Regions from separate parts of the Arthrobacter sp. StoSoilB19 genome, predicted to be linked through region 1. Evidence: predicted binding sites of a transcription regulator. Region 1 holds the regulator's gene; each other region holds the start of a gene.
The links. Region 1 encodes HrcA, which represses chaperone genes, less so after heat shock. Its sites were predicted from a motif close to TTNGCACTCGNNNNNNNCGAGTGCNAA; they were not measured.
Positions count from the first base shown of each region.

Region 2: a site for HrcA is predicted at 6,112-6,138, ahead of groL (chaperonin GroEL). Genes of this name have one in related genera too.
Region 3: a site for HrcA is predicted at 2,970-2,996, ahead of groES (co-chaperone GroES). Genes of this name have one in related genera too.

Region 1 is NZ_AP024650.1:2,261,830-2,271,444, forward strand. It holds gene LDO86_RS10355 (PhoH family protein) at 1-911, opposite strand, end outside; gene LDO86_RS10360 (GerMN domain-containing protein) at 1,317-2,234, shown strand; gene LDO86_RS10365 (16S rRNA (uracil(1498)-N(3))-methyltransferase) at 2,221-3,000, opposite strand; gene dnaJ (molecular chaperone DnaJ) at 3,003-4,130, opposite strand; gene hrcA (heat-inducible transcriptional repressor HrcA) at 4,218-5,231, opposite strand; gene LDO86_RS10380 (DUF3097 domain-containing protein) at 5,403-6,254, shown strand; gene LDO86_RS10385 (DUF4870 domain-containing protein) at 6,374-6,784, shown strand; gene hemW (radical SAM family heme chaperone HemW) at 6,808-8,037, opposite strand; gene lepA (translation elongation factor 4) at 8,063-9,615, opposite strand, start outside.
Region 2 is NZ_AP024650.1:823,217-832,994, forward strand. It holds gene LDO86_RS03870 (peptidoglycan bridge formation glycyltransferase FemA/FemB family protein) at 1-150, shown strand, start outside; gene LDO86_RS03875 (threonine/serine exporter family protein) at 185-1,672, shown strand; gene LDO86_RS03880 (siderophore-interacting protein) at 1,669-2,508, opposite strand; gene LDO86_RS03885 (uracil-DNA glycosylase) at 2,523-3,293, opposite strand; gene LDO86_RS03890 (DUF3263 domain-containing protein) at 3,434-3,763, shown strand; gene LDO86_RS03895 (LytR C-terminal domain-containing protein) at 3,815-4,453, shown strand; gene LDO86_RS03900 (cold-shock protein) at 4,507-4,713, shown strand; gene LDO86_RS03905 (ABC transporter substrate-binding protein) at 4,713-6,026, shown strand; gene groL (chaperonin GroEL) at 6,317-7,951, shown strand; gene LDO86_RS03915 (extracellular solute-binding protein) at 8,102-9,412, opposite strand; gene LDO86_RS03920 (ribonuclease HI family protein) at 9,705-9,778, shown strand, end outside.
Region 3 is NZ_AP024650.1:2,997,848-3,007,625, reverse strand. It holds gene LDO86_RS13780 (glycoside hydrolase family 3 N-terminal domain-containing protein) at 1-346, shown strand, start outside; gene LDO86_RS13775 (shikimate 5-dehydrogenase) at 437-1,234, shown strand; gene LDO86_RS13770 (class I SAM-dependent methyltransferase) at 1,239-2,468, opposite strand; gene LDO86_RS13765 (DLW-39 family protein) at 2,521-2,901, shown strand; gene groES (co-chaperone GroES) at 3,154-3,447, shown strand; gene groL (chaperonin GroEL) at 3,527-5,137, shown strand; gene LDO86_RS13750 (dihydrofolate reductase family protein) at 5,206-5,808, opposite strand; gene LDO86_RS13745 (ATP-dependent DNA ligase) at 5,865-7,388, shown strand; gene LDO86_RS13740 (DUF389 domain-containing protein) at 7,412-8,380, opposite strand; gene LDO86_RS13735 (acyltransferase family protein) at 8,570-9,778, shown strand, end outside.

The DNA of each region.
Region 1 (9,615 bases):
ATCCGCAGCCCGGAACGCGTCCCAAACGGCAGGTCCACCTGGGTGACGTCTCCGGTGACCACCATCTTGGATCCGAAACCGAGCCGGGTGAGGAACATCTTCATCTGTTCCGGCGTGGTGTTCTGCGCCTCGTCAAGGATGATGAAGGCGTCGTTAAGCGTCCGGCCGCGCATGTAGGCCAGGGGTGCCACTTCAATGGTGCCGGCCGCCATCAGGCGCGGAATGGATTCGGGGTCCATCATGTCGTGCAGGGCGTCGTAGAGCGGCCGGAGATAGGGGTCGATCTTGTCGCTGAGCGTGCCGGGGAGGAAACCAAGCCGTTCCCCCGCTTCCACCGCGGGGCGGGTCAGGATGATCCGGCTGACCTCTTTTTGCTGCAGCGCCTGGACGGCTTTTGCCATGGCCAGGTACGTCTTGCCGGTGCCGGCCGGACCAATGCCGAAGATCACGGTGTTGGCGTCGATGGCATCAACATAGTTCTTCTGGTTCAGCGTCTTGGGCCGGATGGTCCTGCCGCGGCTGGAGAGGATGTCGTGGGTGAGCACATCCACGGGATTCTGCAGTGACTGCGTGCGCAGGAGGGACACCAGCTGCTGCAGCACAGCAGGAGTGATGACCGTGCCGCGGGCCACCAGGCCACGGACTTCCTGCAGGAGCCGCATGATCCGGGGAACATCACCGGCGGGGCCGTTGATGGACAGTTCATTACCCCGGGCATGGAAGTTGACGGCCGGGAACTGCTCTTCGATGAACCGCAACGCCTCGTCATGGCTGCCGAGTGATTGAACCATCTGGTCGGAGTTCTCAAAGAGGACTACTTCAGTCCGGGTGCCGGGCAGGGAGTGCGGGAATTCACCCGGACTGCCTTCGCCCGTATTGAGCCGGCGCTTACCATTTGCTGATTCAGTCATGGTGCTGGCCCGCAGGCCCGTGGTCCCCTCGAAGATCGACATCTATGTTTGCGTTCGCTGATGCCGGCGCCCGTTGGACGGTGCTCCTGGCCCCAGCGATCCCTTTATCTTACGCCAGCGCGGGGCCGGGCCGGATACCAGGCCGCCATGGAGCAGCGGCTGCAACCCGTCCGGAGGGTGCCGGGACGTCCTTAGGTATCAACTTCATATCGGCCTCATATCGTTCCCGTTGCAGTTGTGCCCGCGGAGGCAAAGAGCGGCTGGGCGGCCGCGCCGCTGTGCAATGCTGGAAATCCAGCATCTGCTGGAACACCAGGCCGCCAGGGGGATCGGCCCGCCACGCCAGGAAAGGACAAGGGCAGGACAGTGCCGGAAACCTCTGCGCCCGAAAGGGCGGGACGACCGATGGGCCGTCTGCGCCCCGCCGTCCTTGCAGGAATCCTGGTCCTGGTTCCGGTCCTTGCGGGCTGCACGGCCGAGGGCGGCCCCTCACCCACCGGCACCATCGCCTCAGTGCCGGCAACGGGCGGCACCATGCCGGACACGCTGTCCACCAGCGCCCCGCTGGAAACCGCACAGTCCTCCAACAAGGCGCCGGTCTACTGGATCGGCCGCAGCGGCGGGAACATCTTTCTTTACCGGGAATTCCGCGACGTCCCTGAACAGGAGAACCCGGTCACCCGCGCCCTGCGGGCCATGATGTCCGAGAAGCCGCTGGACCCTGACTTCTTCACGCCCTGGCAGAACCCGGACAAACTTGCCACCTCAATCTCCGGCAAGGACGTCATCACCGTCGACGTCTCCTCGGACGCTTTCAACAGCAACCTCGATGCCGACATGGCTGCCCGGGCCATCCAGCAGCTGATCTACACGGCAACCGCTGCCGCCGCCAGTTCGGGCCTGATCGACACCGGCCAGCAGATCCGGGTCCGGATCCTCGTGGACGGCCACACGGACTACGTGGCCTTCGGCAAAGTGCAGCTCGGGGCCCTGATGACCCGCGCCGCGGGCCTGGTGGCGCCCGTCTGGATCATTGATCCCCAGGAGAACGCCGAAGTGCCCGGCGGGAGCGTGAAGATCACCGGCCGCAGCACATCGCCCGGGGCGAAGCTCCGCTGGCAGATCCTGCAGTCTACGGACGGCGGCAGCAAAGCACCGTTCCTGGCGGGTGAAACCACGGCTGCGTCCGAACAGGGGCAGGCCGGCGTCTTCACCCTGGCCCTGAACCTTCCGCCGGGCGATTACATGCTGCGGGTGGCCCAGGCCGGCTCCGGCGGGGAACCGGACCGGAACGAGGACACGAGGTCCTTTAAGGTCCGGTAGCCGTCCACCGGCCAAGGACGTCGCTGGCAAGCACGACGGCGGCCGGGCCGGCCGTGGAGGACCGCAGGACATGGTGCCCCAGGAGGGCGGTCACGGCGCCCTTATCGCAGAGTTTCGTTACCTCCCGCTGGCTGATGCCGCCCTCCGGACCGACGATGAGCAGGATTTCCCGGGGTCCGGAGCCTGCTTTCCCTTGCCATGTTTCAAGGACGGTGCGCAGCGGCCGAACGGCGTCCTCATGCAGGATGACAGCGAGGTCGGCAGCTTCCACGGCAGCGGAAAGCCCGGCAGTGTCGACGGCGGACCGCACTTCGGGGATCCAGGCGCGCCGTGCCTGCTTGGCGGCCGCGGCCACGGAGGATTCCCATTTGGCATGGGCCCGGGCTGCGCGGTCGCCCTTCCAGCGGACGATTGACCGTTCGGACTGCCAGGGTATGACGGCGTCGATGCCCAGTTCCGTGGCCGTCTCGATGGCCAGCTCGTCGCGGTCCCCCTTGGCGAGGGCCTGGACCAGCACCAGCCGGACGTCCGGCCTGTCTTCGACGGTCAGCGTCCCGCATTCCACCTCGAGTGCGGAGGGAGCGGCGGACACCACCTTCCCGGTCATCCGGGTGCCGGCGCCGTCGACGATGTCCACCGCTTCGCCGGGAGACAGCCGTTTGACGGTGACGGCATGCCGCGCCTCCGCCCCGTCGAGGACAAAGAGTTTGCCGGCCGCCATCCCGGCCAGCGAACCGGGGGGCGTGAAGAAGACGGGGTTGCTCACCGCTACAGGTTACCGAGCCGGTCCCGGAGCTTGGCGAACATGCCGCCGCTGGCAGCGAGCTTGCCCTCGGTGATCTGTTCACCACGGAGCTTGGCCAGTTGGCGCAGGAGGTCCTCCTGCGCGGGGTCGAGCTTGGCCGGGGTGTCCACCTGGAGGTGGACCTTCAGGTCGCCGCGGCCGTAGCCCCTCAGGTGGGTGACGCCGAGGCCGCGCAGGGTGATGATCTCCCCCGACTGGGTACCGGGCTTGACGTCGATCTCCTGCGTGCCGTCGAAGGTTTCCAGGCTGACATCCGTGCCCAGGGCGGCTGCCGTCATGGGGATGTGCAGGGTGGCGTGCAGGTCGTCGCCCTCCCGCACGTAGGTGGCGTCATTGTTGACGCGGATCTCCACGTACAGGTCGCCGGCCGGACCGCCCGCGGGGCCAGCCTCGCCCTGGCCGGAGAGCTGGATCCGGGTTCCGGTGGCCACACCGGCAGGGACCTTGATGGTCAGCGACCGGCGGCTGCGGATACGGCCCTGGCCGCTGCACTCGTTGCAGGGATCCTTGATGACGGTGCCGAAACCTTCGCAGGTGCCGCAGGGGGCGGCCGTCATGACCTGGCCGAGGATGGAGCGGACGGCCCGCTGGACCTGTCCGCTGCCGCCGCAGATGTCGCAGCGTTCCGGATGGGTGCCGGGGCGGCAACAGGATCCGTCACAGGTGGGGCAGACCACGGCGGTGTCCACTTCGAGTTTCTTGTTCACGCCGAATACGGCGTCGCGGAGGTCGATCCGTACGCTGATCAGGGCATCCTGGCCGCGGCGGATACGGGAAGCGGGACCGGACGTGCCGCCGGCGCCGAAGAAGGTGTCGAAAATGTCCTGGAACGCGAAGCCCTGGCCCGCGTAGCCTGCGCCGCCGAAACCGTTGTCGGTGCCGTTCTCATTGCCGGTGGTGTCGTAGATCCGGCGCTTCTGGGGGTCCGAAAGCACCTCGTAGGCGTGAGTTACTGCCTTGAACCGTTCCGATGCGTCCGCACCGGGGTTTACGTCCGGGTGTAGGGTGCGGGCCAGCTTGCGGTAGGCCTTTTTGATTTCTTCACCCGTCGCTTCGGGTGAGACTCCAAGGACGTCATAGTGGCTGCTCAAAGTTCGTATCTCTTCCTTGTTGTACTGCGTTCAGTTGGGCGGCCCAGCTCTTGCTTTCCGGCCGAAGCGCGCTCCGGCGGCCAAGAGTCAGGGCCCCAAAATCCTGGAAAGGTAGCGCGCCACTGCCCTGACGGCGGCCATGGTGGTGGGGTAATCCATCCGGGTGGGCCCGAGGATGCCTACTTTCGCCGAGCTGTCCGGACCGTAGGCAGTGGCCACCACGGAGGCCTCGGCAAGGCCGTCGTACGGGTTCTCCCGTCCGATGCTGACAGCGACGCCGCGGTGGTCCTGGGCCATTTCGCTCAACAGCCGCAGCATCACCACCTGTTCCTCCAGCGCCTCGAGCACCGGGCCGATGCTGAGGGGGAAGTCGACGTTGGACCTGGCCAGGTTGGCGGTGCCGGCCATGACCATCCGGTCCTCCCGGCTGTTTTGCGCCAGGCCCTCCAGCCCGAGCGCCAATGCGTGTGCCGCCTGCCGCTGCGGGTGCGGGGTGGCGGCGACGACGGCGGGCAGCGCCTGGGCCAGTTGGCGCAGCGGTGTTCCGCCCAGTGCACCGAGGAACCGGGTGCGCAGTTCAGCCAGTGCGTCGTCGCCAAGGTCCTGCCCGACGTCGATCACCCGCTGCTCCACCTTGCCGCTGTTGGCGATCAGGACGACGAGGACCTTGCGCGGGGCGAGCAGGACGAATTCGATGTGCCGGACCAGTGCCCTGCTCAGGTGCGGATACTGCACCACGGCAACCTGGTTGGTCAGCTGCGACAGCAGCCGGACGGTCCTCTCCAGCACGTCGTCGAGGTCGTCCGCGCCTTCGAGCAGGGACTGGATGGCGCGGCGTTCGGCGGCCGAGAGCGGCTTGACAGCCGAGATTTGGTCCACAAAGAGCCGGTAGCCCTTGTCCGTGGGAATCCGGCCGGCACTGGTGTGCGGGGCGGTGATCAGCCCCTCGTCCTCCAGTGCGGCCATGTCATTGCGGATGGTGGCGCTGGAAACACCAAGATGATGCCGCTCCACCAGGGCCTTGGACCCAACCGGCTCGCGGGAGTGGACGTAGTCCTCCACGATGGCCCGCAGTACTTCCAGCTTGCGTGGCTCGCTCACTCTCCACCTCCATCCATGGTTCGGGGCGCATGCCCCTCCCGATGCAACCCAGGGTTAGCACTCGACATGCCTAAGTGCTAACAGTCTATTATGCCTCGGCCCGTTGTTAGCATTGGTACCGCTCCGGGCGAAATTGCGGAGTTGAACACTAGTGCTAGGCGGATTAAATCCATGGATTACCGGAACTGGGGCCCACGCGGCATATCCGCTCCCGCACGGACGGAACTGCCTGAGGTCCCCGTGGAGCGCGGCATGGTGCTCGAGGAAGTGCAGTCAGGCTGGGTGGGTGCCGTGACCCGGGTGGAGAAATCCGGCGGCATGCATGTGGTGGCGCTGGAGGACCGCAGGGGAAAATCGCGTACCTTCCGCCTTGGGTTCGGCTTCCTCCTGGAGGGCCGGCCGATCCGGCTGATGCCACCCGCCCCCCGGCCGGCCGCTGCCGGTCCCGCGGCGGGCAGGACGGCCTCGGGGTCCGTTCGGGTCGCCGGACAACGCGCCCAGGTGGCCAAGGCCAGCCGGATCTGGGTGGAAGGCAAGCACGACGCCGAACTGGTGGAGAAGGTCTGGGGAGACGACCTCCGGGTGGAGGGCATCGTCGTCGAGCCCCTGCACGGCATTGACGACCTTGCCGCAGCCGTCGCGGACTTCAGGCCGGGGCCTGGCCGCCGTCTTGGCGTCCTGGTGGACCACCTGGTTCCTGACTCCAAGGAGTCCCGCATCGCGGATGCCGTCATGGCCTCCCCGGGCGCCGCAGGCAACGTCCTGATCGTCGGTCACCCCTACGTGGACGTCTGGCAGGCGATCCGGCCCGCTGTCCTTGGCATCGACAAATGGCCGGCCGTGCCCCGCGGGCAGGACTGGAAGACAGGGATCCTGAAAGCCTTCGGCTGGCCCCACGCCACCAAGGAAGATGTCGGCCTGGGATGGCAGAAGCTGCTGGGCGCCGTGCGCACGTACGCGGACCTCGAAGCGTCGCTGCTGGGCAGGGTCGAGGAAGTCATCGATTTCCTGACCGTGCCGTGAAGGGCGGACGGCGTCCCGGGAACCAGTATTCTTGGTAGTGCGGTTCCTTGTTTCCTGAGGCACTGCGCACCGCGCCGGAATTGTAGTCAGCACCACTTGCACCTTCGAAGGAACAGACTGTGGCAGAAAACGCACGTGATCACAGGGACGGCCAGGGCCGTTCCGAGTACCATGGCGTCCCCGCCAACGCCCTGCCGCTTACGGCCAGCGAAGACCGCCAGTGGGCGACGCTGGCGCACTTCGGCGGGATCCTGGGGTGCGTCCCCTCGCTGCTGATCTACTTGATCTTCCGTGACCGCGGGCCATTTACCGCCCAGGAATCCAAGGAAGCGCTGAACTTCAGCCTGCCGCCCACCATCGCCGCGGTGCTGGCCAACATCCTGGTGTTCGTCCCCTACGTCGGGAACATCTTCGCGGTCATTGCCACGCTGATCTGGGTGGCGCTCACGTGCTTCTCCGTCGCGGCAGGGATCCACGTCAACCGGGGCCAGCCGCACCGCTACCAGTACAACCTGCGCTGGATCAAGTAAGGGCAACTGCCCGCGGGCCGGCTCTAGTCCGGCAGGATGCGGCGGACTACTGCGTCTGCCAAGAGCCTGCCCTTGAGGGTCAGGACCAGGCGTCCGCGGAATGCGGCAGCAGGATCAACCAGGCCGGCTGCGATCAGTCCGGCCACCTCGTGGCGTCCCCCGGCACTCAGCGTTGAGACATCCAGTCCCGACTGGAGGCGGGCCTCCAGCATGACCCGCTCCAGGTTCCTTGTTTCCGCGTCCAGGGTTTCCCTGCCGGCGGCGGGCGAAAGCCCCTGCGACAGCCGGTTCGCGTAAGCGGACGGGTGCTTGACGTTCCACCAGCGGACCCCGCCCATGTGTGAGTGCGCGCCCGGGCCGATGCCCCACCAGTCGTCACCCCGCCAGTATGCGAGGTTGTGGCGGCAGGCCTGCTCCGGAGTCCGCGCCCAGTTGCTGACCTCGTACCAGCCAAGTCCGGCTTCGGTGATCAGCTGGTCGGCGAGCTCGTACTTGTCGGCGTGGTCGTCGTCGTCGATTCCCGGGACTTCGCCGCGGCGCATCTGCGCGGCCAGCTTGGTGCCCTCCTCAACGATCAGCGCGTAGGCGCTGATGTGGTCCGGCCCGTAGGAAAGCGCCGTTTCGAGGGAGTGCCGCCAGTCGGCCAGCGACTCCCCCGGCGTCCCGTAAATCAGGTCCAGGCTGACAGCCAGTCCTGCCTCGCGCGCCCACTGCACCACCTGCGGCACCCGGCTGGGCGTATGGGTCCGGTCCAGCACCTTGAGCACGTGCGGAACCGCGGACTGCATCCCAAAGGACACCCTGGTGAACCCGGCGTCCTTGAGGACGGCAAGGGACTCCGGCGTGACGGAATCGGGGTTGGCTTCGGTGGTGACCTCGGCGCCGTCGTCAATGCCCCATTGGTCGATGGCGGCCCGGAGGATCAGGGCGAGGTCATCGGCCGGCAGCAGCGTGGGCGTGCCGCCGCCAAAGAAGACGGTGCTGAGCTTCCGGTCCGGCAGCCCTGAACGTGACAGCACAGCAGCCGCCAGCGACACCTCGGACACGGCGGTCTGGGCGTATGCGTCCTGGGACGCTCCGCCGCCAAGTTCCGTGGCGGTGTAGGTGTTGAAGTCGCAGTAGCCGCAGCGCACAGCGCAGAACGGGATGTGGACGTACAACCCGAAAGCCCGGGCCGCCGCACCGTCCGCTGCCTGGGCAGGCAGCAGACCGTCCGACGGCGCCGGGTCGCCGAGGGGAAGAACGCTGGGCATCAGCGGGTCCCCCGCTGTGCGGTGGTCACTTCTTCTTGGCCTTGTCCTTCGATTCGTCGGTGGTCAGGGCGGCGATGAACGCTTCCTGCGGCACCTCCACTGTGCCCACCATCTTCATGCGCTTCTTGCCTTCTTTTTGCTTCTCCAGCAGCTTGCGCTTCCGCGAGATGTCACCGCCGTAGCACTTGGCCAGCACGTCCTTGCGGATGGCGCGGATGCTTTCGCGGGCGATGATCCTGGAACCGATCGCGGCCTGGATGGGCACTTCGAACTGCTGGCGGGGAATCAGTTCGCGCAGCTTGCCGGTCATCATCACGCCGTAGGCGTACGCCTTGTCCCGGTGCGTGATGGCGCTGAACGCGTCCACCTGTTCGCCCTGGAGCATGATGTCCACCTTCACCAGGTCGGCGGCCTGCTCGCCGTCGGCCTTCCAGTCCAGCGAGCCGTAGCCCCGGGTCTTGGATTTCAGGATGTCGAAGAAGTCGAAGACGATTTCCGCCAACGGCAGGCGGTAGCGGATTTCCACCCGGTCCTCGGAAAGGTAGTCCATGCCGCCCATGACGCCGCGGCGGGACTGGCACAGTTCCATGATGGCGCCGACAAATTCGTTGGGGGCCAGGATGGTGGCGGAGACCATGGGCTCGCGTACCTCGGCGATCTTCCCGGTGGGGTACTCGCTGGGGTTGGTCACCCGGACCACCTTCTTGTCCTCCAGGGTCACCTCGTATTCCACGTTCGGTGCGGTGGAGATGAGGTCGAGGTTGTATTCGCGCTCCAGGCGTTCGCGGGTGATCTCGAGGTGCAGGAGACCCAGGAAGCCCACGCGGAACCCGAAGCCGAGGGCAGCCGAGGTTTCCGGTTCGTAAACCAGCGCGGCGTCGTTGAGCATGAGCTTTTCGAGGGCGTCGCGGAGTACCGGATAGTCGGCGCCGTCCAGCGGATACAGGCCGGAGAACACCATGGGCTTGGCATCGGCGTAGCCGGGGAGGGACTCCGCCGCCGGCTTGGCCAGGTTGGTGACGGTATCGCCCACCTTCGACTGCCGGACGTCCTTCACGCCGGTGATCAGGTAGCCCACTTCACCGACGCCGAGCCCCTTGGACGGTGTGGGTTCCGGGGAGCTGACACCGATTTCCAGAAGCTCGTGCGAGGCCCTGGTGGACATCATCTGGATGCGCTCACGCGGATGGAGCATGCCATCCATCACACGCACGTAGGTGACCACGCCGCGGTAGGTGTCGTAGACCGAGTCGAAGATCATGGCACGGGCCGGGGCATCGGGGTTGCCCTTCGGCGCCGGCAGGTCGCGGACGATCTTGTCCAGAAGGGCCTCGACGCCGACGCCGGTCTTGCCGGATACGCGCAGGACGTCCTCGGGATCGCCGCCGATGAGGCTGGCCAGCTCGGCGGCGTACTTTTCAGGCTGCGCCGCCGGAAGGTCGATCTTGTTCAGCACCGGGATGATGGTGAGGTTGTTCTCCATGGCCAGGTACAGGTTGGCCAGCGTCTGGGCCTCAATGCCCTGCGCCGCGTCCACCAGCAGGATGGCGCCTTCGCAGGCCGCCAGTGACCGGGATA
Region 2 (9,778 bases), 1.4 Mb from region 1:
AAGGGCTTTGGCGGCGAAGTGGTCCAGCTGGTGGGAGACTTCGTCGTGCCGGTGCGGCCCGCCGTCTTCCATGCCAACAGGCTCGCCAGGTCCGCTGCGGCCGCCGCCCGCACGCTGCTGGGCAAGTTGCCGCTGAAGCGTGCAGCCTGACCGTCCATAAACCGCGTACAGGGAGGAAGCGGGCATGACCGAACGGCACGAACGGCCAGGGCACAGGCCAAAGACTGACGGCCTGCCCAAGACTGAACCGCTGACCCCTGCGCAGCTTCGGCAGGACGCTGCCGCCAAGAGGATGCTGCGCCGCCTGGTGCAGGGCGAGAATCCACCAACCGCCCCGTTGAGCATCGTGGACCGGCTGGCGGGGAGTCCCTACGCCAACCCCACCATCCAGGTGGGTGGCGTGGACACCTCCGCCCGGAAGACCCTGGATTTCGCCCTGCACCTGGCCGAGACCATGTTCCGGTATGGCGCCGGCGCCCTGGAAGTGGAAACCAGCATCATTGCCGTCACCGCGGCCCTGGGGCTGAAGAACATCGAGGTGGACATCACCAACCAGTCCGTGGGTATCAACTACGCACCCAAGGACCAGACGCCGATCGCCCTGCTGCGCGTGGTGCGCTCCTGGACCAACAACTATGCGGGCCTGGCCAAGGTGCACCAACTGGTCACGGACATCGTGGCCGGCGGCGTGGGCCGGGATGAGGCGATCCGCCGGCTGAACGAGGCCATCACCAGCCCGAAACCCTATCCGCGCTGGATGGTCACGGCCGCCTTCGGCATCTTCGCCGCCGTGTTCGTTGGCGTGCTGGGCGGCGGTCCGGTGTCCTCGGCAGTTGCGTTCGTGGCCAATATCGGCATCAGCCTGCTGGCCCGGCAGCTGGGACGCTGGCGCGTACCGGACTTCTTCATCACCGCCAGCTGCTCTTTCGTGGTCACCATGCTGGCGCTGCTGCTCTGGCAGTTCGGGCTCACCGCATCGCCGTCCATCGTGGTGGTGGGCGGCATCCTGCTGCTCCTTCCCACCGGGCGCCTGGTGTCCTCCGTGCAGGATGCCATCAACGGCTTCCCGGTGACGGCGGCCGGACGGTTCCTGTCCACGCTGCTGACGTTCGGCGCCATCGTGGCAGGGATCGCTGTTGCCTTCGTGGTGGGGGAGCTGACCGGGCTGCAGCGCATCGACGTCACCCAGACCTTCCCGCCCGCCTACGATCTGTGGGTCCTCATCATCTTCGTAGCCGCCGCCGTGATGGCCATCGGCATTACGGAACAGACCACCTGGAAGCTCCTGCTGCCAACCGCAGCCGTAGGCGTGGCGGGCTACCTGGTGCTGCTGGGCTGCGGCCTGCTGGGCATCGGGGACCGTTTCGCCCCTGCCATGGCCGCCGTCGTCATTGGCCTGCTGGCACGGGTGGTGGCGCTGCGGATGGGTGCGCCGCAGCTGGTGGTGGCAGTTCCCGCAGCCCTGATCCTGCTGCCCGGCCTCACGATATTCCGGTCCATGTACGTCCTCACCGTGGAGGAGTCCGAGATCCTGGCCGGCGCCGGAGGAATGCTCAGCGCCGGTGCCATCGTGCTGGGAACGGCCGGCGGGATCGTCCTGGGCGACGTGCTGGCCCGGCCCCTGACCCGCAGCCTGGCAAGCAACGAGCGGCGCCGGGCGCGCCGCCGCTAGATCTGGCCGACCGGGAGCTTTTTCTCGGCCTGGAACACGTCCTCCACGCGGCCCTGCGCCCAGTAACCGGAGAGGGACACCTGCCGGCGGTCCAGGCCGCGCTGCTTGAAGAAGATTTCGCGGAGGGCCTTCATATAGCCGCGTTCGCCATGTGCAAACACATCCACGGTGCCGGTGGGCCATTCGGCCTCCGCCACCGCCCTGACCAGCAGGTCGCTGGCACCTGCCGGTGTGCCGTTGCGGGCCAGCCAGGTAATCTCCAGCCCGGCAGGGGCGGAAACGGACTGGATGTCGGCCTCGGAACCTACCTCCAGGAAGGCAAGCCCGGTTGCCTCCGCGGGCAGGGCCTCGATGCATGCGGCGATGGCAGGAAGCGCTGCCTCATCACCGGCGAACAGGTACCAGTCGGCCTCGGGGTTGGGGTTGTAGGCGCCGCCGGGTCCGGTGAAGGTCAGTGTCTCGCCCGGCTGTGCCCCTGCCGCCCATGGACCCGCCAGGCCCTCGTCGCCGTGGACCACGAAGTCGATGGCGAGTTCGCTCGCCTCCGGATCTACCCAGCGCAGCGTATAGGTGCGGGTGAACGGCCACTGCTCGCGCGGCATGGTTTCCCGGACGGCCCACAGGTCCAGCGGGGAGGGGTAGTCAACCCCGGGCTGCGGGAAAACGATCTTCACGTACCGGTCCACGAAGCCGTTGTTGGCGAAGTCGCTGAAGCCCTCCCCGCCGGCCACGATCCGGACCATGTGCGGGGACAGCTGTTCCTTGCGCAGCACGGTCAGGGTGACCTGGGGGCGGCTCTTCTTCGTGGCGCTGGTGGCGGCGGGGACGGTGCTCATAAGGCAAGCCTAAGCTAGGGCGACGGCGGGAGTTCCCAGGTTACGGCCGTTGCACCCTGTTCGCGCAACAGTTGGTTCACCCGGCTGAATGGCCTGGAGCCAAAGAACCCGCGGGAGGCGGACAGCGGGCTGGGGTGCGGGCTGATGACGGCGGGGGCGCCTGCCAGCAGCGGCTGGAGGCCCTCCGCCCCCTTGCCCCACAACACCGCCACCAAAGGCATCCTGGACCCATCCGCGGCCCGGCGGCATGCCAGGGCGGTGACGGCCGCCGTCGTAATGTCCTCCCAGCCTTTGCCCCGGTGGGACCCAGCAGATCCTGCCCTGACCGTGAGTACCCGGTTCAGGAGCAGCACGCCCTGCTCCGTCCATGCCGACAGGTCGCCATGGACGCGCGGCGGAATGCCGAGGTCCGATTCGAGTTCGCGGTAGATGTTCACCAGGCTGCGGGGGAGGGGGCGCGTGCGGGCATCGACGGAAAACGACAGCCCGACTGCGTGCCCCGGGGTGGGGTAGGGGTCCTGGCCCACGATGAGGACCTTGACGTCGGCGAGCGGCTGGCGGAAGGCGCGCAGGACGTTCGACGGCGGCGGCAGGAGTTGGTGCCCGGCCGCCTCTTCGGCAGCCAGGAAGGCCAGGACCGACCGGAGCTTGCCCTCCACTCCCTGCAGGGCCGCGGCCCAGTCCGGCGCCATGAGCTCCGCCAGGGGCAGGTCAGCCAGGTCAGCGAAGCGGGTGCCGTCCGCCGGGTCCTGCTGCAGCTCGAACAGCGCATCCGATTCAAACATCGTTCCATTCTTGCAGGCCATCGGGGGACGCCCGCCCGCGGCACCGGGCCGGTGCAGGCGCGGGGCGCGAATGACACCGGTGTTATTCGACCGGTAGCATGGGGGTAAGACATTTACCGTAACCAGCGAAGGAGTGTGCCGTGGCGGAACCGGCCCGGGAACACCTGCCGGAGCAGGATCCACGGAAGTCCCTTTTGGCGGATTTCACCCTCCGTGAGTCCTCCCTCTCCGAGCGCGAACAGCAGATGCTGGCCCTGGAACGGCAATGGTGGAAGTACGCAGGGGCCAAGGAGCAGGCCATCCGCGACCTCTTTGACCTCTCCGCGACCCATTACTACCAGCTCCTGAACGCACTGATCGACCGCGAGGATGCGCTGGCACACGATCCCATGCTGGTGAAGAGATTGCGTAGACTACGTACGTCGCGCCACCGTGCGCGCACTGCCCGGCGCCTGGGATCCGACGCTTAACAACCCCCAGGCCGGGACAACAGCCGCAATCAACAAGGATGTCCTTCCACCATGACCAGATACGCCCGCGATGAATTCGACAAGGTCCCGGAGGCCGCGTCGCGACAAGGTGTCCACCGGACGGCCTCGGCCCCGTCCCGGGTGCGGCTGTGGCCCATCCTGGTAGTGGGGATGGCGGCCCTTGCCATAGGGCTGGTGTCCTTCCTGATCCTTCCCAAGATGGGATTCAGCGCCACCGCGAGCCAGGCATCGGCGAGCGTGGAGTCAGCTCCGCTGGCCGGAACCGGAACCACCCCATCGGCCACGCAGGCATCCGCGCCTCCTGCTTCGCCGTCTCCGTCTGCTTCGTCTGAACCAACCCAAAGCAGTGACCCGGAGCCCCAGGCCACACCTTCCGCCACCCGGGAGGCAGCCGTCGACAGGACGCAGGCAGTGGCGGTTTACAACGCGGCAGGCACGGCAGGGCTGGCCAGCCGGGTGGCCGGAACCGTCCAGGCGGACGGATGGCGCCTCGGCCAGGTAGGCAACTGGTCCGGCGCCCCGCAAAAATCCTCCGTGATCTTCTACTCCGGCCCCCAGCAATTGGCAAACGCACAGGCGCTTGCCGGGCTGCTCAACATCCCCACCGTGGTGAACAGCACCGAATTCCAGGTGCCGCTCGTGGTGGTGCTTGGCCCCGGATACCGCTAGCCGCACCCGCTCCGCCCACGGCTGCATAACCCCAACGGAAAGAGTTGTTCATCATGGCACTGGGAACCGTCAAATGGTTCAACGCTGAAAAGGGCTATGGCTTCATCACCGTTGACGGCTCCGGTGATGACGTTTTTGTCCACTGGTCCGCGATCCAGGGGGAGGGCTACCGCGCACTGGATGAGGGGCAGAGGGTGCGGCTGGAAGTCGGGGAGGGCGAAAAAGGTCCCCAGGCAGAAAACGTCCGGCCCGCCCAGTGATGCCGTTTTACCGTTTCCCGGTCCGCGGCCGAGCGGCGCTGGCCGTTTCCCTGGGGGCAGTCCTCGCGGTCACAGCATGTTCGGGCGCCGGCGGCAACGCCAGGGTGGACCCGGTCGAAGCCTCCGGCGATGGCGTCCTCCGGGTGGGCCTGATCCTGGACAACACCGGCGGCAATGCCTTCCTTAATGCGCCCCAGCTGGCGGCCGCCAAGCTGGCCATCCAGGAAATCAACGCCGCCGGCGGACACAAAGGCCGGCCGGTGGAGCTGCTGCCGGCGCATCCGGACCAGGAAGCCGCAGGCCAGGCCAAGGACCTGGTGGCCGCCAAGGCGGACGTGGTCATTGGACCCACCGATTCCAGCCACGCGGCCGCCGCCGTGGACATCCTGTCCCACGCACGCATACCCCTCATCTCGCCGGCCAACACCGCTGCCGCCCTCTCCGGGATCGCCAGCGGAGGCTACTACTTCCGCACGGCCGCGGCCGACGTCGCGCAAGGTCCTGTGCTGGCCAAACTCGCCAAGGACGCCGGGGCCGCCAGCATCACCGTGGTGTACCAGGAAGGTGCCTACGGCAAGGACCTGTCGGCTGCCGTCACGAAAGCCGCGCAACAGTCCGGCCTGACGGTCCTGCCCGGAGCCGCCTTCAAGCCCGGCGCCGCCGCCGAAGCCGCACGCTCCGCAGCCAAGGCCAGCCCGGACGCCGTGGTCCTGGTTGCCCGGGAAGGGGCGCAGGGCGCGTTGGCCGAGCTGAACAACTCCGGCCTCAGGGGTTCAAAAATTCTCCTCAGCGATGGCGCCTTTGCCCGCTACGGATCAGGGCTCCCCTCCCGGGCCCTGGACGGCGCCCGCGCCGTCGTCCCGGGCCAACTGCCCACCGCCGCCTTCCAGGGAAAGCTCCTGGCCGTTGATCCTTCCCTGAAGGACGTCTCGTATGCTGCTGAAACCTACGACGCCGTGACCCTGGCGGCCCTGGCGGCGGCAAGGGCCCAGGACGATGCCGGACGCTCCATCGCCGCCAACCTGGTTCCGGTTTCGGGTGGCGCCGCATCGGGCAGGACCACGTCCGACGGGACGCCCTCCGCGGGGACGCCTGCCCCGGGGGCAACAGCCCCGCCCGCCCCGTGCCTGACGTACAAGGAGTGCTTGGGCGGCCTTGCTGCCAATCCGGACATCAATTACGACGGCGAGTCAGGACCGGTTGCCTTCGACGCCAACGGGGATATCACCACCGCCGTTTTCTCCGTATTCACCTACGGCCCGGAGAACAACCCCACCCCCACCGGCCGGGAGACGGCCGGACATTCAAGCTGATCGCCCTGGGCGAAGCCGCTGCCCCTACCCGCCCGTCCGGCGTCTTTTCGCTTGCACTCTCACCTGGGGAGTGCTAATTATTGAGTTAGCACTCTGACGTACCGACTGCTAAAGCAAAGCCTGGTTCCGGCCGGCGGCGCGGGGCACCGGACGAGGAGCGAAAGAAACACCTCACTTCAGTGAGATCCCCTCCCGGAGGCATACAGAGGCCGCCGTCAAAGGATCGTCCGTCGCGGGCACTGCAGCGAAGGTTCATTCTTAACGACTGTCCCGAAAGGACTACTGCCGTTATGGCCAAGATCATTGCATTTGATGAAGAGGCACGCCGCGGCCTTGAGCGTGGCCTGAACACCCTCGCCGACGCCGTTAAGGTCACCCTCGGCCCGCGTGGACGCAACGTCGTCCTCGAAAAGAAGTGGGGCGCCCCCACGATCACCAACGATGGTGTTTCCATCGCCAAGGAGATCGAGCTGGACGATCCTTACGAGAAGATCGGCGCTGAGCTGGTCAAGGAAGTTGCCAAGAAGACCGACGATGTTGCCGGCGACGGCACCACCACGGCCACCGTCCTGGCACAGGCCCTGGTCAAGGAAGGCCTGCGCAACGTTGCCGCCGGCGCCGACCCGCTGTCCCTCAAGCGCGGCATCGAGAAGGCCGTCGAGGCTGTCACCCGCGAACTCCTGGCTTCCGCCAAGGAAATCGAAACCAAGGAAGAGATCGCGGCCACCGCCTCCATCTCCGCCGGTGACGACGAAATCGGTGCCCTCATCGCCGAAGCCCTGGACAAGGTGGGCAAGGAAGGCGTTATCACGGTCGAGGAGTCCAACACCTTCGGCCTGGAGCTCGAGCTCACCGAAGGCATGCGCTTCGACAAGGGCTACATCTCCGCCTACTTCGTCACGGACGCCGAGCGCCAGGAAACGGTCCTTGAGGATCCGTACATCCTGATCGTCAACTCCAAGATCTCCAACGTCAAGGAACTGGTTGCTGTCCTGGAAAAGGTCATGCAGTCCAACAAGCCGCTGCTGATCATTGCCGAGGACATCGAGGGCGAGGCCCTGGCCACCCTGATCGTCAACAAGATCCGTGGCACCTTCAAGTCTGTCGCCGTCAAGGCTCCGGGCTTCGGCGACCGCCGCAAGGCCCAGCTGGCCGACATCGCCGTCCTCACCGGCGGCCAGGTCATCTCCGAAGAGGTTGGACTCAAGCTGGAGAACGCCGGCCTGGAACTCCTGGGCCAGGCCCGCAAGGTTGTTGTCACCAAGGACGAGACCACCATCGTTGAAGGTGCCGGCGACGCCGACCAGATCGCCGGCCGCGTTTCCCAGATCCGCGCCGAGATTGAGAATTCGGACTCCGACTACGACCGCGAGAAGCTGCAGGAGCGGCTGGCCAAGCTGGCCGGCGGCGTTGCAGTCATCAAGGCCGGTGCCGCCACCGAGGTTGAGCTCAAGGAGCGCAAGCACCGCATCGAGGACGCAGTCCGCAACGCCAAGGCTGCAGTTGAAGAAGGCATCGTGGCCGGTGGCGGCGTGGCCCTCATCCAGGCCGGTGCCAAGGCATTCGCCAACCTGCAGCTCTCCGGCGACGAAGCAACCGGCGCCAACATCGTCCGCGTTGCCATCGACGCCCCGCTGAAGCAGATCGCCTTCAACGCCGGCCTCGAGCCGGGCGTCGTGGTGGACAAGGTCCGCGGCCTGCCCGCAGGCCACGGCCTGAACGCAGCCACCGGCGAATACGTCGACCTGCTGGCTGCCGGCGTCAACGACCCCGTCAAGGTAACCCGCTCTGCCCTGCAGAACGCGGCTTCCATCGCTGGCCTGTTCCTCACCACCGAAGCAGTGGTGGCTGACAAGCCGGAGAAGAACGCCGCCCCCGCAGGCGGAGACGACATGGGCGGCATGGGAGGCATGGGCGGCTTCTAAGCCCTCCTGCCGGGACCTCTCCCGCCAACCGCAAAGTGCGGCCCCCTCGTTTGCGAGGGGGCCGCACTTTTGTGCCGGAGGTTTTGTTCCCGGCCACGGATGCGGCCTGTGCCGGCTTGGCCGCCCGGACAAGGAGCTGTGGGAGGGGAGTTACTTCCGGGCCGAATCCAGCATCCCCTGGACTTCCTTCTTGAAGGCTTCCGCCGCGGCCTGCGGGGTCATCCGGTCGTACAGCACTTCATCCGTGTACCTCCTGATGACGTTCTGGACGCTCCCTGCACCCACGGGCGGGACAGGCGGTGCGTCCTTGATGTCCGGGGCTATGTCCTTCAGGAATCCAACCACGGTGGTGTCAGCCGGCTTAAGCTGCGGGGTGATGCCCGAAACGATGTCCGGATTGGTGGGGACGCCCCTGTCGGTCATCAGGATGGCACCCGCCTCCGGACTGTTGGTGAGGTAGTTGATGAACTCCGCGGCCTGCTGGGAATGCTTCGAACGGGAGGATGCAGACCAGAACATGGTGGGCTTGTAGTACATGCCATTGCCGGCCGAGGCGCCGTCGACGCTGGGGGCCCGCAGTATCTTTATGCTGCTGCCGGTGGTGGCTTCAAGGGAACCAAGCTGGTTGGTCCACCACCAGGCCATGGCCACCCGGTTTGTTCCGAACAGGCTTTCCTCCAGTCCTGCCCCTGCATCCTCGGTTGCCACGGTGGCCGCCGGGCTGGCCTTGGAGTCGCGCTGTTCCTTGATCCGTTCCCAGAAGGACGCTGCAGTCGCGGCTTCAAAGTCGAGCTTGCCGTCCCCTGAGTACAGATTCTCGCCGTGCTGGCGCAGCCAGATGATCAGGTCGGCTTCGTTGCTGCCATAAGCGGCCCCGTAACTCTTCCCGTCACCTGCTGCGCTGATCTTCGCCGCCGTGTCCACGAAGTCTTTCCACGTCCAGGTCTTGTCGTCCGGCACGGGCACTCCCGCTGCCTGGAACACTTTCGTGTTGGCCATGATGACATAGGCGTTCCGGCCTGTGCTCAACCCGTACTGGGCGCCGCCGTACTGGCCCGACGCAAGCGCTTCCTTGTCCAGTTTTGAGGTATCGATGCCGTTTTGCCTGGACAGGTCCATCAGCGCCCCGCGGCCGCCGTATTCGGCGATGTATTTCTGGTCCATCTGGACGACGTCGGGCGCATCGTTGGCGGCGGTCTTCGTTGCCAGCTTGTCCCAGTAGCTGGACCATTCTCCCGGCTCCGCTTTGATCTTGATGTTCGGGTGCGATGCCTCAAAGGCCGCGATGACCTTGTTTGTCTGTGCGTTCAGGTATTCATTGCCCCACCAGGCGAACCGCAAGGTCACCTGGCCGTTGTCGCCTGAACCGCCGGGGGCCCCGCAGCCGGTGGCCAGGATGGAGAGTGCCAGCGCGGCCGCGCCCAGCTGGAAGCGGCGCCGGCTTACGACTGGAATCGTCATTGATGTTCCTTCCGGATGGGCTCCTTGTGCGCCGGGGTCGCCGTGATGCGCTGACCGGCGAAGATCAGAAACCGTTTTCTCGAGTGATGAAGTGATTGTGTCGCGCCCGGCATGCTCACGTCAAGAAGTTTCGGTAAGCGTTTTCCCAACTCCTGTCGCTTCGGCCGTCAAAGTTGCGCTTACGACCATTCGCACAGCCCGCTGCCGGGGCACCGAAGGGGTGCGGCAGCCCGGCCAGGCTGGGATGCTGTGGCGTCGGTCCAATGTCGGTGGCTTCTGGCAGGATGGTTTGGTGACGATTACTGCAGCGGCTGATGGTTCGGCCTTGGGAAATCCCGGTCCGGCCGGCTGGGCCTGGTATGTGAA
Region 3 (9,778 bases), 740 kb from region 1:
CTGCAGCGGACCCCTGGTGCCCGGTGCGGTGCGCGTTGCCGGCGGGGGACCGGGGGACCGGGAGCGCTTCGAAGCCGCGGCCGCACGTGCCGGCCTCGCGGTTGGATCAGGACCGCTGGTGAACCTCATCGGCTTCGGCGGGAATCCAGCGGCCGGGGACATTGCCGTGGCCCTGGATGCCCCCTGGCCGCTCCAAAACTCCACGGCTCCGGTGAAGCTGGCGCTGTACGGCCGCACCGACGCTGCCTTTGATGCGCTGGTGGCCGTGCTGGCAGGAAAGGCGCCTGCTCCCGGGAAGCTGCCCGCCGCCGTCGGGCCTTTCCCCGCGGGAACCGGCTGCCCCTGACCTCTGACTCCTGACCCGGACCCCGGACCGGGGACCCCGCACGATGGCTGGAACGCGTTTAATGGTCTGGTGCCCATTCTGAATAAAGACATGACCCTCTGCATCTCGCTGTCGGCCCGCCCCAGCAACAACGGGACCCGCTTCCACAACCATCTGTACGGGCAGCTGGGCCTGAACTGGATCTACAAGGCGTTCGCGCCCACCAACCTGGAACAGGCCATCGCCGGAGTGCGGGGCCTGGGCATCCGCGGCTGTGCCATCTCCATGCCGTACAAGGAAGACGTCATCGCGCTGGTGGACGAGATGGACCCGTCCGCCAAGGCCATCGACTCCGTGAACACCATCGTGAACACCGACGGCCACCTCAAGGCGTACAACACCGACTACACGGCCATTGAGCAGCTGCTGGCATCCAACGGGGTCCCCACCGACTATCCCGTGCTGGTCCAGGGGGCGGGCGGGATGGCCAAAGCCACCGTCGCCGCGCTCCGGGACGCCGGTTTCAAGGACGTCACCGTCATCGCCCGGAACGAGGCCGCCGGGCGTGCGCTCGCAGGCCAGTACGGTTTCCAGTGGCGTGCAGCGCTCGACGGCGGGACGGCGGACATGATCATCAACGTCACCCCCATCGGCATGGCGGGCGGCGCCGAAGCTGACAGCCTGTCCTTCCCCGCGGAGGCCATCGAGGCCGCACGCGTGGTCTTCGACGTGGTGGCACTGCCCGCCGAGACGCCGCTGATCCGGGCCGCCCGCGCGGCAGGCAAGCACGTCATCACCGGTGCGGAGGTTGCCACCATCCAGGCCCTGGAACAGTTTGTGCTGTACACGGGAGTGCGCCCCACCGCGGAACAGGTCCGGGCAGCCGAGGAGTTCATGCGCGCCCAGTAGGCGTTTACACCGGTTCCACCACGATGGCCACGCGGTCCTCGCCGATGCGAGTCAGGACCAGCGTGGCCGTCCTGGCGGAACCCTTTTTGGCGGCGCCCTTGCCCTGTGGGAGGAGCTGCTTCCGCAGCTCTTCCGGGGTCACCGCTGTGCCGCGCTTCTTGATGTCCAGCACGGTGATCCCCTCCTCCTTCACCCAGGCCTTGAGTGCCTTGACGTTGTAGGGCATGACTTCCAGGACCCTGTAAGCCTTGGCGAACGGGGTGTCCAGAAGTTCCGCGGCACAGATATAGGCAATGTGTTCATCCACCAGGTGCCCGCCGAGCTGCAGCGCCACGTCGGCAACCAGCCCGGCACGGATCACGGCGCCGTCGGGTTCGTACAGGTAACCCTCCACGGGTCCCACCGGAGCGGCCGGGCCGGCGCCGAAGTCCTCTGCGCTGGTCAGCTCGGCGGGCCCCTGGGACCCCAGGACCAGGGCCGCCCGGCGGACCCCGGGCCTGCGCACGGCGTTGAACCAGAGGGTCACCTCGGTCACGTCCCCGGCCACCGACACCCACTGGGCTTCGCATCCCGTGGGCACGGACTCGTGGGGCATGCCCGGGCCCATCTTCACGCCCACCGCCTTCCCCCCGGCGGCCAGCGACTCCACGAAGGACAACGGCGGTGAGAAAGCCTCCGGGTCCCAGATCCGCTTGGTCCCCGACGTGGAAGTGACGCGGCGTGCCGGATCCAGCCAGACGCCGTCGATCCCCTCCAGCGGGACCGATGCCGCGTCCGCGTGGACCACCGTGGCATTGGGGAAGGGGATGAGGTTCATGGTGGCGCAGGCGGCGGTGGTTTCATCCATCTCCACGGCGGTGACGGTGATGTCCAGGGAAGCCAGGGCCATGGCGTCGGCACCAAGACCGCAGCCCAGGTCCGCCACGTGCCGGATCCCGGCTGCGGCGAACCGCTGCGCGTGGTGTGCGGCGACGTTCAGCCGGGTGGCCTGCTCAAGGCCTGCCTGGGTGAAAAGCATCTGGCGGGCGAACTCACCAAACTTCGCCTCGGCCCTGGTCCGCAGCCTGGACTGCGTCAGGACGGCGGATACAAGTTCGCCCGGGTGGCCGGCTTTCCGGAGCGCCGAATTGAGCTCAAACGCGTCCTCTTCGCGGTAGGGGCCCAGCGATGCCAGCAACTCCCAGCCTTCGGGGGTCAACAGGGGTGCGATCTGGTCCTGGGGAGCGTGGGGCATGGTTTCCAGCCTAGTGGAGGACGGCTGCCGGGATGCGGATACTGTTGAAACCATGGATGACAGCGCAGCCCCAGGGGAGACCGGCGAACATCGACCCAGGGACCGCGGTGTGGCTAGGTTTGCCCGTCCAGCCCTGATCGCCGCGGCCGTGGTGGCCGTGGTGTGCATCGCCCTGCTCGTGATCATTTTCCTGCTGGACACGTTCAACGCCACCGTTTATTCGGTGGGCGGCAACGACATCCACGACAACACGCAGGAGGCGCGGGACATCCGCGGGTTGTACGACGGCGCACGGGCCGGGAGCATTTTCTTCCTCGTTGTTGCCGTACTCACCGCAGCCGGGGCCGGTTGGGTGCTTTACCGGAAACGTCAGCAGGGAGGCGGCGAGGCCGACGGTGGCGAGGACGTGGACTTCGACGACCTGGGCCGTTAGGGAAGCATGTTTGCCGCCCTGGACCGCCGTCGGCCGGAGCCCGAAAGGCTTACGCCGATGACGAAACGTTGGCACTCACCTTGACCGAGTGCTAACCCTTACATAGAGTCTTCATTAGCACTCTCCCTAGGAGGGTGCTAACACATGAAGAGCTGCCAGCCAGGCTGCTGCCGGCACCGCGACGACGGTTTGCCAGCCACGGCGGAAAGCTTTCCAGTCCACGAATTTTGCTGACGAAAAGGAGAGGTCCGAGTGTCGGTCTCTATTAAGCCTCTTGAGGATCGTATTGTTGTCCGCCCGCTCGAAGCCGAGCAGACCACGGCTTCAGGCCTGGTCATCCCGGACTCCGCCCAGGAGAAGCCGCAGGAAGGCGAAGTTGTTGCAGTAGGCCCCGGCCGCTTCGAAGACGGCCAGCGGGTTCCGGTTGACGTTGCCGTTGGCGACGTCGTCATCTACTCCAAGTACGGCGGAACCGAAGTCAAGGCCGGCGGCACCGAGTACCTGGTGCTGTCCGCCCGCGACGTCCTGGCTGTCGTCGTCAAGTAACTCTTCCGGATCCCCGTGCCGCCGGCCATGCTCATGCTGGCCGGCAGTGCGGGGTTTCTGTCTTTGAAAGGACAAAACCATGGCAAAGCAGCTTGCGTTTAACGACGCTGCCCGCCGGTCCCTTGAGGCCGGCATCGATAAGCTCGCGAACACCGTCAAGGTGACGCTCGGCCCCCGCGGCCGCAACGTCGTCCTGGACAAGAAGTGGGGCGCCCCCACCATCACGAATGACGGCGTCACCATCGCCCGTGAAGTGGAACTTGACGATCCCTACGAGAACCTTGGCGCGCAGCTGGCCAAGGAAGTAGCCACCAAGACCAACGACGTTGCCGGCGACGGCACCACCACCGCCACGGTCCTGGCCCAGGCCCTGGTCAAGGAAGGCCTGCGCAACGTTGCTGCCGGCGCCGCTCCCGGCCAGATCAAGCGCGGCATCGAAGTTGCGGTTGAAGCCGTGGCTGCCCGCCTGCTCGAAAACGCCCGCCCGGTCGAAGGCACCCAGGTGGCTAACGTTGCCGCCATCTCGGCCCAGAGCGACGAAATCGGCGAACTGCTCGCCGAGGCCTTTGGGAAGGTGGGCAAGGATGGCGTCATCACCATCGAAGAGTCCTCCACCACCCAGACCGAACTGGTCCTCACCGAGGGCATGCAGTTCGACAAGGGCTACCTGTCCCCGTACTTCGTCACCGACGCGGAACGCCAGGAAGCAGTCCTCGAGGACGCGCTTATCCTGATCAACCAGGGCAAGATCTCCTCGATCCAGGAATTCCTGCCGCTGCTGGAAAAGGCACTGCAGGCTTCCAAGCCGCTGTTCATCATCGCCGAGGACGTCGAGGGCGAGGCCCTGTCCACGCTCATCGTCAACCGCATCCGCGGCACCCTGAACGTTGTTGCCGTCAAGGCTCCCGGCTTCGGCGACCGCCGCAAGGCCATGCTGCAGGACATCGCCACCCTCACCGGTGCGCAGGTTGTCTCCCCGGAGCTGGGCCTGAGCCTGGACACCGTTGGCCTGGAGGTGCTGGGTACGGCCCGCCGCATCACCGTCACCAAGGACAACACCACCATCGTCGACGGCGCAGGCTCGGCCGAGGACGTGGCCGCACGCGTTGCCCAGCTGCGCGCCGAGGTTACCCGCACCGATTCCGACTGGGACCGCGAAAAGCTCCAGGAGCGGCTGGCCAAGCTGGCCGGCGGCATCGGCGTCATCAAGGTGGGTGCCGCAACCGAGGTTGAGTTGAAGGAAAAGAAGCACCGCATCGAGGACGCAGTGTCCTCCACCCGCGCTGCCCTCGAAGAAGGCATCGTGGCCGGCGGTGGCTCGGCCCTGATCCACGCCCTCAAGGCACTGGATGAGGATGCCGCCGTCAACGCCCTCGAAGGCGACGCTGCCGCGGCCGTCGGCATTGTCCGCCGCGCACTGGTCCAGCCCCTGCGCTGGATCGCCCAGAACGCCGGCTTCGACGGTTACGTGGTCACCTCCAAGGTTGCCGACCTGGAAATCAACAACGGGTTCAACGCCAAGTCCGGCGAGTACGAGGACCTGATCGCTGCGGGCGTCATCGACCCCGTCAAGGTCACCCGTGCAGCCCTCCGCAACGCGGCCTCCATCGCCGCGCTGGTTCTCACCACCGAGACCCTTGTCGTGGAGAAGCCGGCCGAAGAGGACGAGCACGCAGGCCACAGCCACTGATCCTGCCCGTCTTCACATACAGAAAACCGGTCCAGCACCAGCTGGGCCGGTTTTCTGTGTTCCGGGTGCTACGTAGCCGCCATCTCGGCGGTTTCGACTCCGCCCGCAGGCTCGTAGACCAACGACACGGCTCCCTTGGGGTAGCTGCGTACCGGCTCGGCGAGCCGGAATGTTGAGGGGACCGTCCCGGCGTCGAAGAGCCGCTTGCCCTGCCCCAGGGTGACCGGATACAGCCAGAGATGAAGGCGGTCCAGCACTTGCGCCTCCAGCAGGGACCGGATGAGGACGCCACTGCCGAACATGTGCACCTGCTGGTACTCGTCCCGGAGCCCGCCCGCCGCCGCGGCATCCGGCAGCACGGTGGTGCCGGCCCATGCCGGATCGGACAAGGAGCTTGACACCACAAACTTGGGTATCCGGTTGAGCGTGTCCGCGATGTCCCCGGACTGCTGGGGCCAGTAGGCGGCAAAGATGTCGTAGGTCTTCCTGCCAAGGAGCAGGGCATCCATCCGCGCTATTCCAGCCGCAATGGCGGCGCCGGATTCGTCGTCGGAGACCGGTGCCTGCCAGCCGCCAAGGTTGAACCCGCCCTCGCTGTCTTCCTCGCGGCCGCCGGGCGCCTGGTAGACGCCGTCCAGGGTGATGAACAGGTTCGCGACGATGTTGCCCATCCACCAAGTCTGGAACGGGGCTCCGGCCCTGTCCAGTGCCGTGGCAGGATGGTGCCATGCTGCTCCTTGAGCTCGTCAACACCGCGGAGGCCGTCACCTCCACCCGCTCCCGGCTGGCCAAGGTGGATGCGCTGGCCCAGCTGCTGGGCCGGCTTGAGCCGGCGGAAATCCCGACGGCGGTGGGCTGGCTGGTTGCCAAGCCCCGCCAGGGACGCGTGGGCGTCGGATGGAGTGCCGTGGCGGCGGCCAAGGAGGAACCCGCCGTCGAACCAACCCTCACCCTGGCCGACCTCGACGCTGCCCTGGACCGGCTGCTTGCCACGGCGGGTACCGGATCGGGCGCGGGGCGCGCGGCCACCCTCCGGACGCTGATGGCGGCAGCCACTGCTTCTGAGCAGGCCTTCATTGCAGGTGTCCTGCTTGGCGAGCTGCGTATAGGAGCCCTGGAGGGAGTGCTGACGGATGCCGTTGCCCGCGCTGCCGGGAAGCCCGTTGCCGTCGTACGGCGCGCTGCGATGCTTTCGGGCGACCTGGGCGGAACAGCCCTGCTGGCCATCACGGGCACCGAAGCCGAGCTGGACGCCGTCGGCCTGGTGGTTGGCCGCCCCGTGCAGCCCATGCTGGCGGCCACCGCGGCCAGTCCCAGCGCAGCCCTGGAGGCGACCGGGGAGGCCTCGGTGGAATACAAGCTCGACGGCGCCCGCATCCAGGTGCACCGGTCCGGCGACGACGTCAGCATCTACACGCGCAACCTCGCCGACGTCACCCACCGGCTCCCCGAGGTGGTGGACCTGGTTCGCGGGCTGCCGCTGCGGGACGTGATCCTTGACGGTGAAACCCTGGCCCTGGACGAGGAAGGCGGCCCGCGGCCGTTCCAGGAAACCATGGCGCGCTTCGGTGCGGATGCCGCGCGTGAGACGGTGCTGCATCCCTGGTTCTTCGACGTGCTGCATATCGATGGGCGGGACCTGCTTGATGAGCCGCTGTCCGCCCGGATCAGTGAGCTCGAGCGGATCGCGCCGGAGCACCGGATACCGGGGGAGATCACGGCCGATCCCGCCGTTGCGGAACGGGTGTCGCAGGAGGCGCTTGCCGCAGGCCATGAAGGCGTTGTGGTGAAGGCCATCGGTTCCACCTACGCGGCCGGCCGGCGCGGAGCCAACTGGGTGAAGGTCAAGCCGGTGCTGACGTACGACCTGGTGGTGCTCGCCTGCGAATGGGGGTCCGGGCGCCGCACCGGGATGCTGTCCAACCTGCACCTGGGCGCCCTTGACCCAGCTGGGGAGTTCGGAGAACCCGGCGGCTACGTCATGGTGGGCAAGACCTTCAAGGGCCTCACCGACGAACTGCTGCGATGGCAGACGGAGAGGTTCCAGGAGCTTGAGGTGCGGCGCACGGCCGGCACGGTGTGGGTTGAGCCGGTCACGGTGGTGGAAATCGCCATCGACGGCGTGCAGCAGTCACCGCGCTATCCCGGCGGCATCGCCCTGAGGTTTGCCCGGGTCAAGCGCTACCGGGATGACAAGGCTGCGGCCGAAGCAGACACGATCCAGACCCTGCGCGCCCTGCTGCGGCCGTAGCGCACCGTGAATGCGGAGGCTCCTTAGTTGCGGGCCCCGCTCCGCTGGCGCCTCAGGTTCCGTGCCACCCCGTGCGGCACGCGCCTGGAAACCATGCGGTAGAAAAGCAGTACCGCGAGGGCGGCCACCACGATGCCCACGAGGTTGAGCAGCAACTGGAGCGCCGAGCCCGCAGCCTTCTGGTATTCCCCCAGGACCAGGGCCACCGCAACGTACCCTGCCGCCGGAACGGTGGTCACCGAGATGAAGACCCCGATCAGGGCCGCGGAGCGCCGGCCGATGATGGAGAGCATTCCCGCGATGCCGGCCAGGACGGCAACAATCAGCGAATACGGACCCGGATGGTAGATGAATTCCACCGCGGAACCCTTGTCCAGGGCATCCCGCGGGAAGAGACCGAGGGGCACCGACAGCCACGCCGTCAGTGCCGCCAGCAGCATGGCCACGGGGAACCCGACACCCAGGGCAATGGCAGCACGGCGGCCAAGCTTCCACTGCCGGGTGGCAAGCGAGACGGCGAGGGCGGCCAGCGGTCCGAACTCGGGACCTACCGCCATGGCTCCCACAATCGCGATGGGGGAGTCCGTCACGATGCCGATCCCGGCAAGCTGGGTTGCGAGCACCAGGAAGGCGAGGAAGTTCCATGTCAGGCGGGAGTCCTCTCCGGTTTGCCGCGTCACGTCGTCCCAGATCACTGCGTCCGCACCGTCCCCGGGGGCGGCCCGCTCCGCCCGGTCGGCTTTCTTTGACAGGACTAATTCCGGCGTGGACATGGCAATGGATCCAACGTCCTGGACCTTCAGGATCTCCAGCTTCTCGAGGAGTTCCTCCACTGACTCCCGGGCGATCAGGACCTCGATAACGTCGCCTTCCGGGACCACCGACGCACCCGCAACCAGCGCAACCTCTGCCGCGCCCCGCTGGTCCCGGCACGTCTTCAGCGTCACGGCGGAGAGCTCGCCGGGCACGCAAATCCGCAGTTGGACAACCACGCCGTCTCCCTTCGATGATTGGGCCCAGCATAGTCCGAACAGGTGCGTTGATTGGCCGTTGCTGACCGGCTTGGCTAGGCTTGATGCTTTGGCTGGCGGGCGTCCTGAGAGGTTCTAGTGTCGATAACGGAAACGTCGAAGGCACCTGAACCCCCGTCCAGTGCCGCGAACAGGAAACAGTCCAGTTCCGTGAACAGGAAACGGAAGCCCACTTTCCGCCCCGAGGTCCAGGGGCTCCGGGCCCTGGCTGTCCTGATGGTGGTGGCGTACCACGTGTGGTTGGGCCGCGTGTCCGGCGGCGTGGACATCTTCCTGCTGATCTCGGCGTTCCTGCTCACGCTTTCCTTCGTCCGCAAAGCCGAATCCGGCCACCCTTTCAAGCTGATGGCGCACTGGCTGCACCTTTTCAAGCGACTGCTGCCGGCCGCCGTCGTGGTGATCCTTGGAGTGCTGGCAGGCACCTGGCTGATCCTGCCGCAGGGCCGCTGGCCACAGGTGCTGGACCAGGCCTGGGCGTCCCTCCTTTACCGGCAGAACTGGCTCCTGGCAGACAATGCAGTGGACTACTACGCGCAGGACCACGCCGGAGCCAGTCCGCTGCAGCACTTCTGGTCCCTGTCCATCCAGGGACAGGTCTTCATTCTGTGGCCACTGATCTTTGCCGCGACCGCTGCGTTGCTGAACCGGCTGCGCCGGGTTCCCCGCCTGCAGGGGCTGACCTACCGAGGGTTGCTCGGCGCAGTCTTTGGAACGGTTTTGGCGGTGTCGCTTGCCTACTCCATTGACCAGACCGCCGGCAACCAGGCCTACGCCTACTTCGATACGCGCGCCCGGCTTTGGGAGTTTGCGCTGGGATCGTTGCTGGCACTGGCGCTGCCCTACGTCAAGCCCGGCCGCGTGGTGCGGGTGGCCCTGGGCTGGGCCGGACTGGCAGCCATGGTGTCCTGCGGGCTGGTCCTGACCGTCGACCGGTCCTTTCCCGGGTACGTGGCACTCTGGCCCACACTGGCCGCGGCGGCCATCATCATCGCAGGGCAAACCGGCAGCCGGTTCGGCGTGGACCGGCTCCTCAGCAGCCGCCCCGCCGTCGCCCTGGGTGACAACTCCTACGCCCTCTACCTCTGGCACTGGCCGGTCCTGGTGCTGGCGCTCGCGGCCACCGGCGTGGAGGCACCCAACCTCAAGCAGGGACTGGGCATCGTCGCTGCCTCCATCGTGCTCGCTGTCCTGACCACCCGCTTTGTTGAAAAGCCGCTGCGCGACTGGCATTGGCCCAAGCTTCGCGCCTGGCGGACCGCCGTCGTCATTGTTGCCTGCGGTGCCTTGCTGGCTGGTCCCGTGGCGGTTTGGCAGACATCGCTCACCGCAGAGGAAAGCGCGACGGCGGCACAGCCCCGT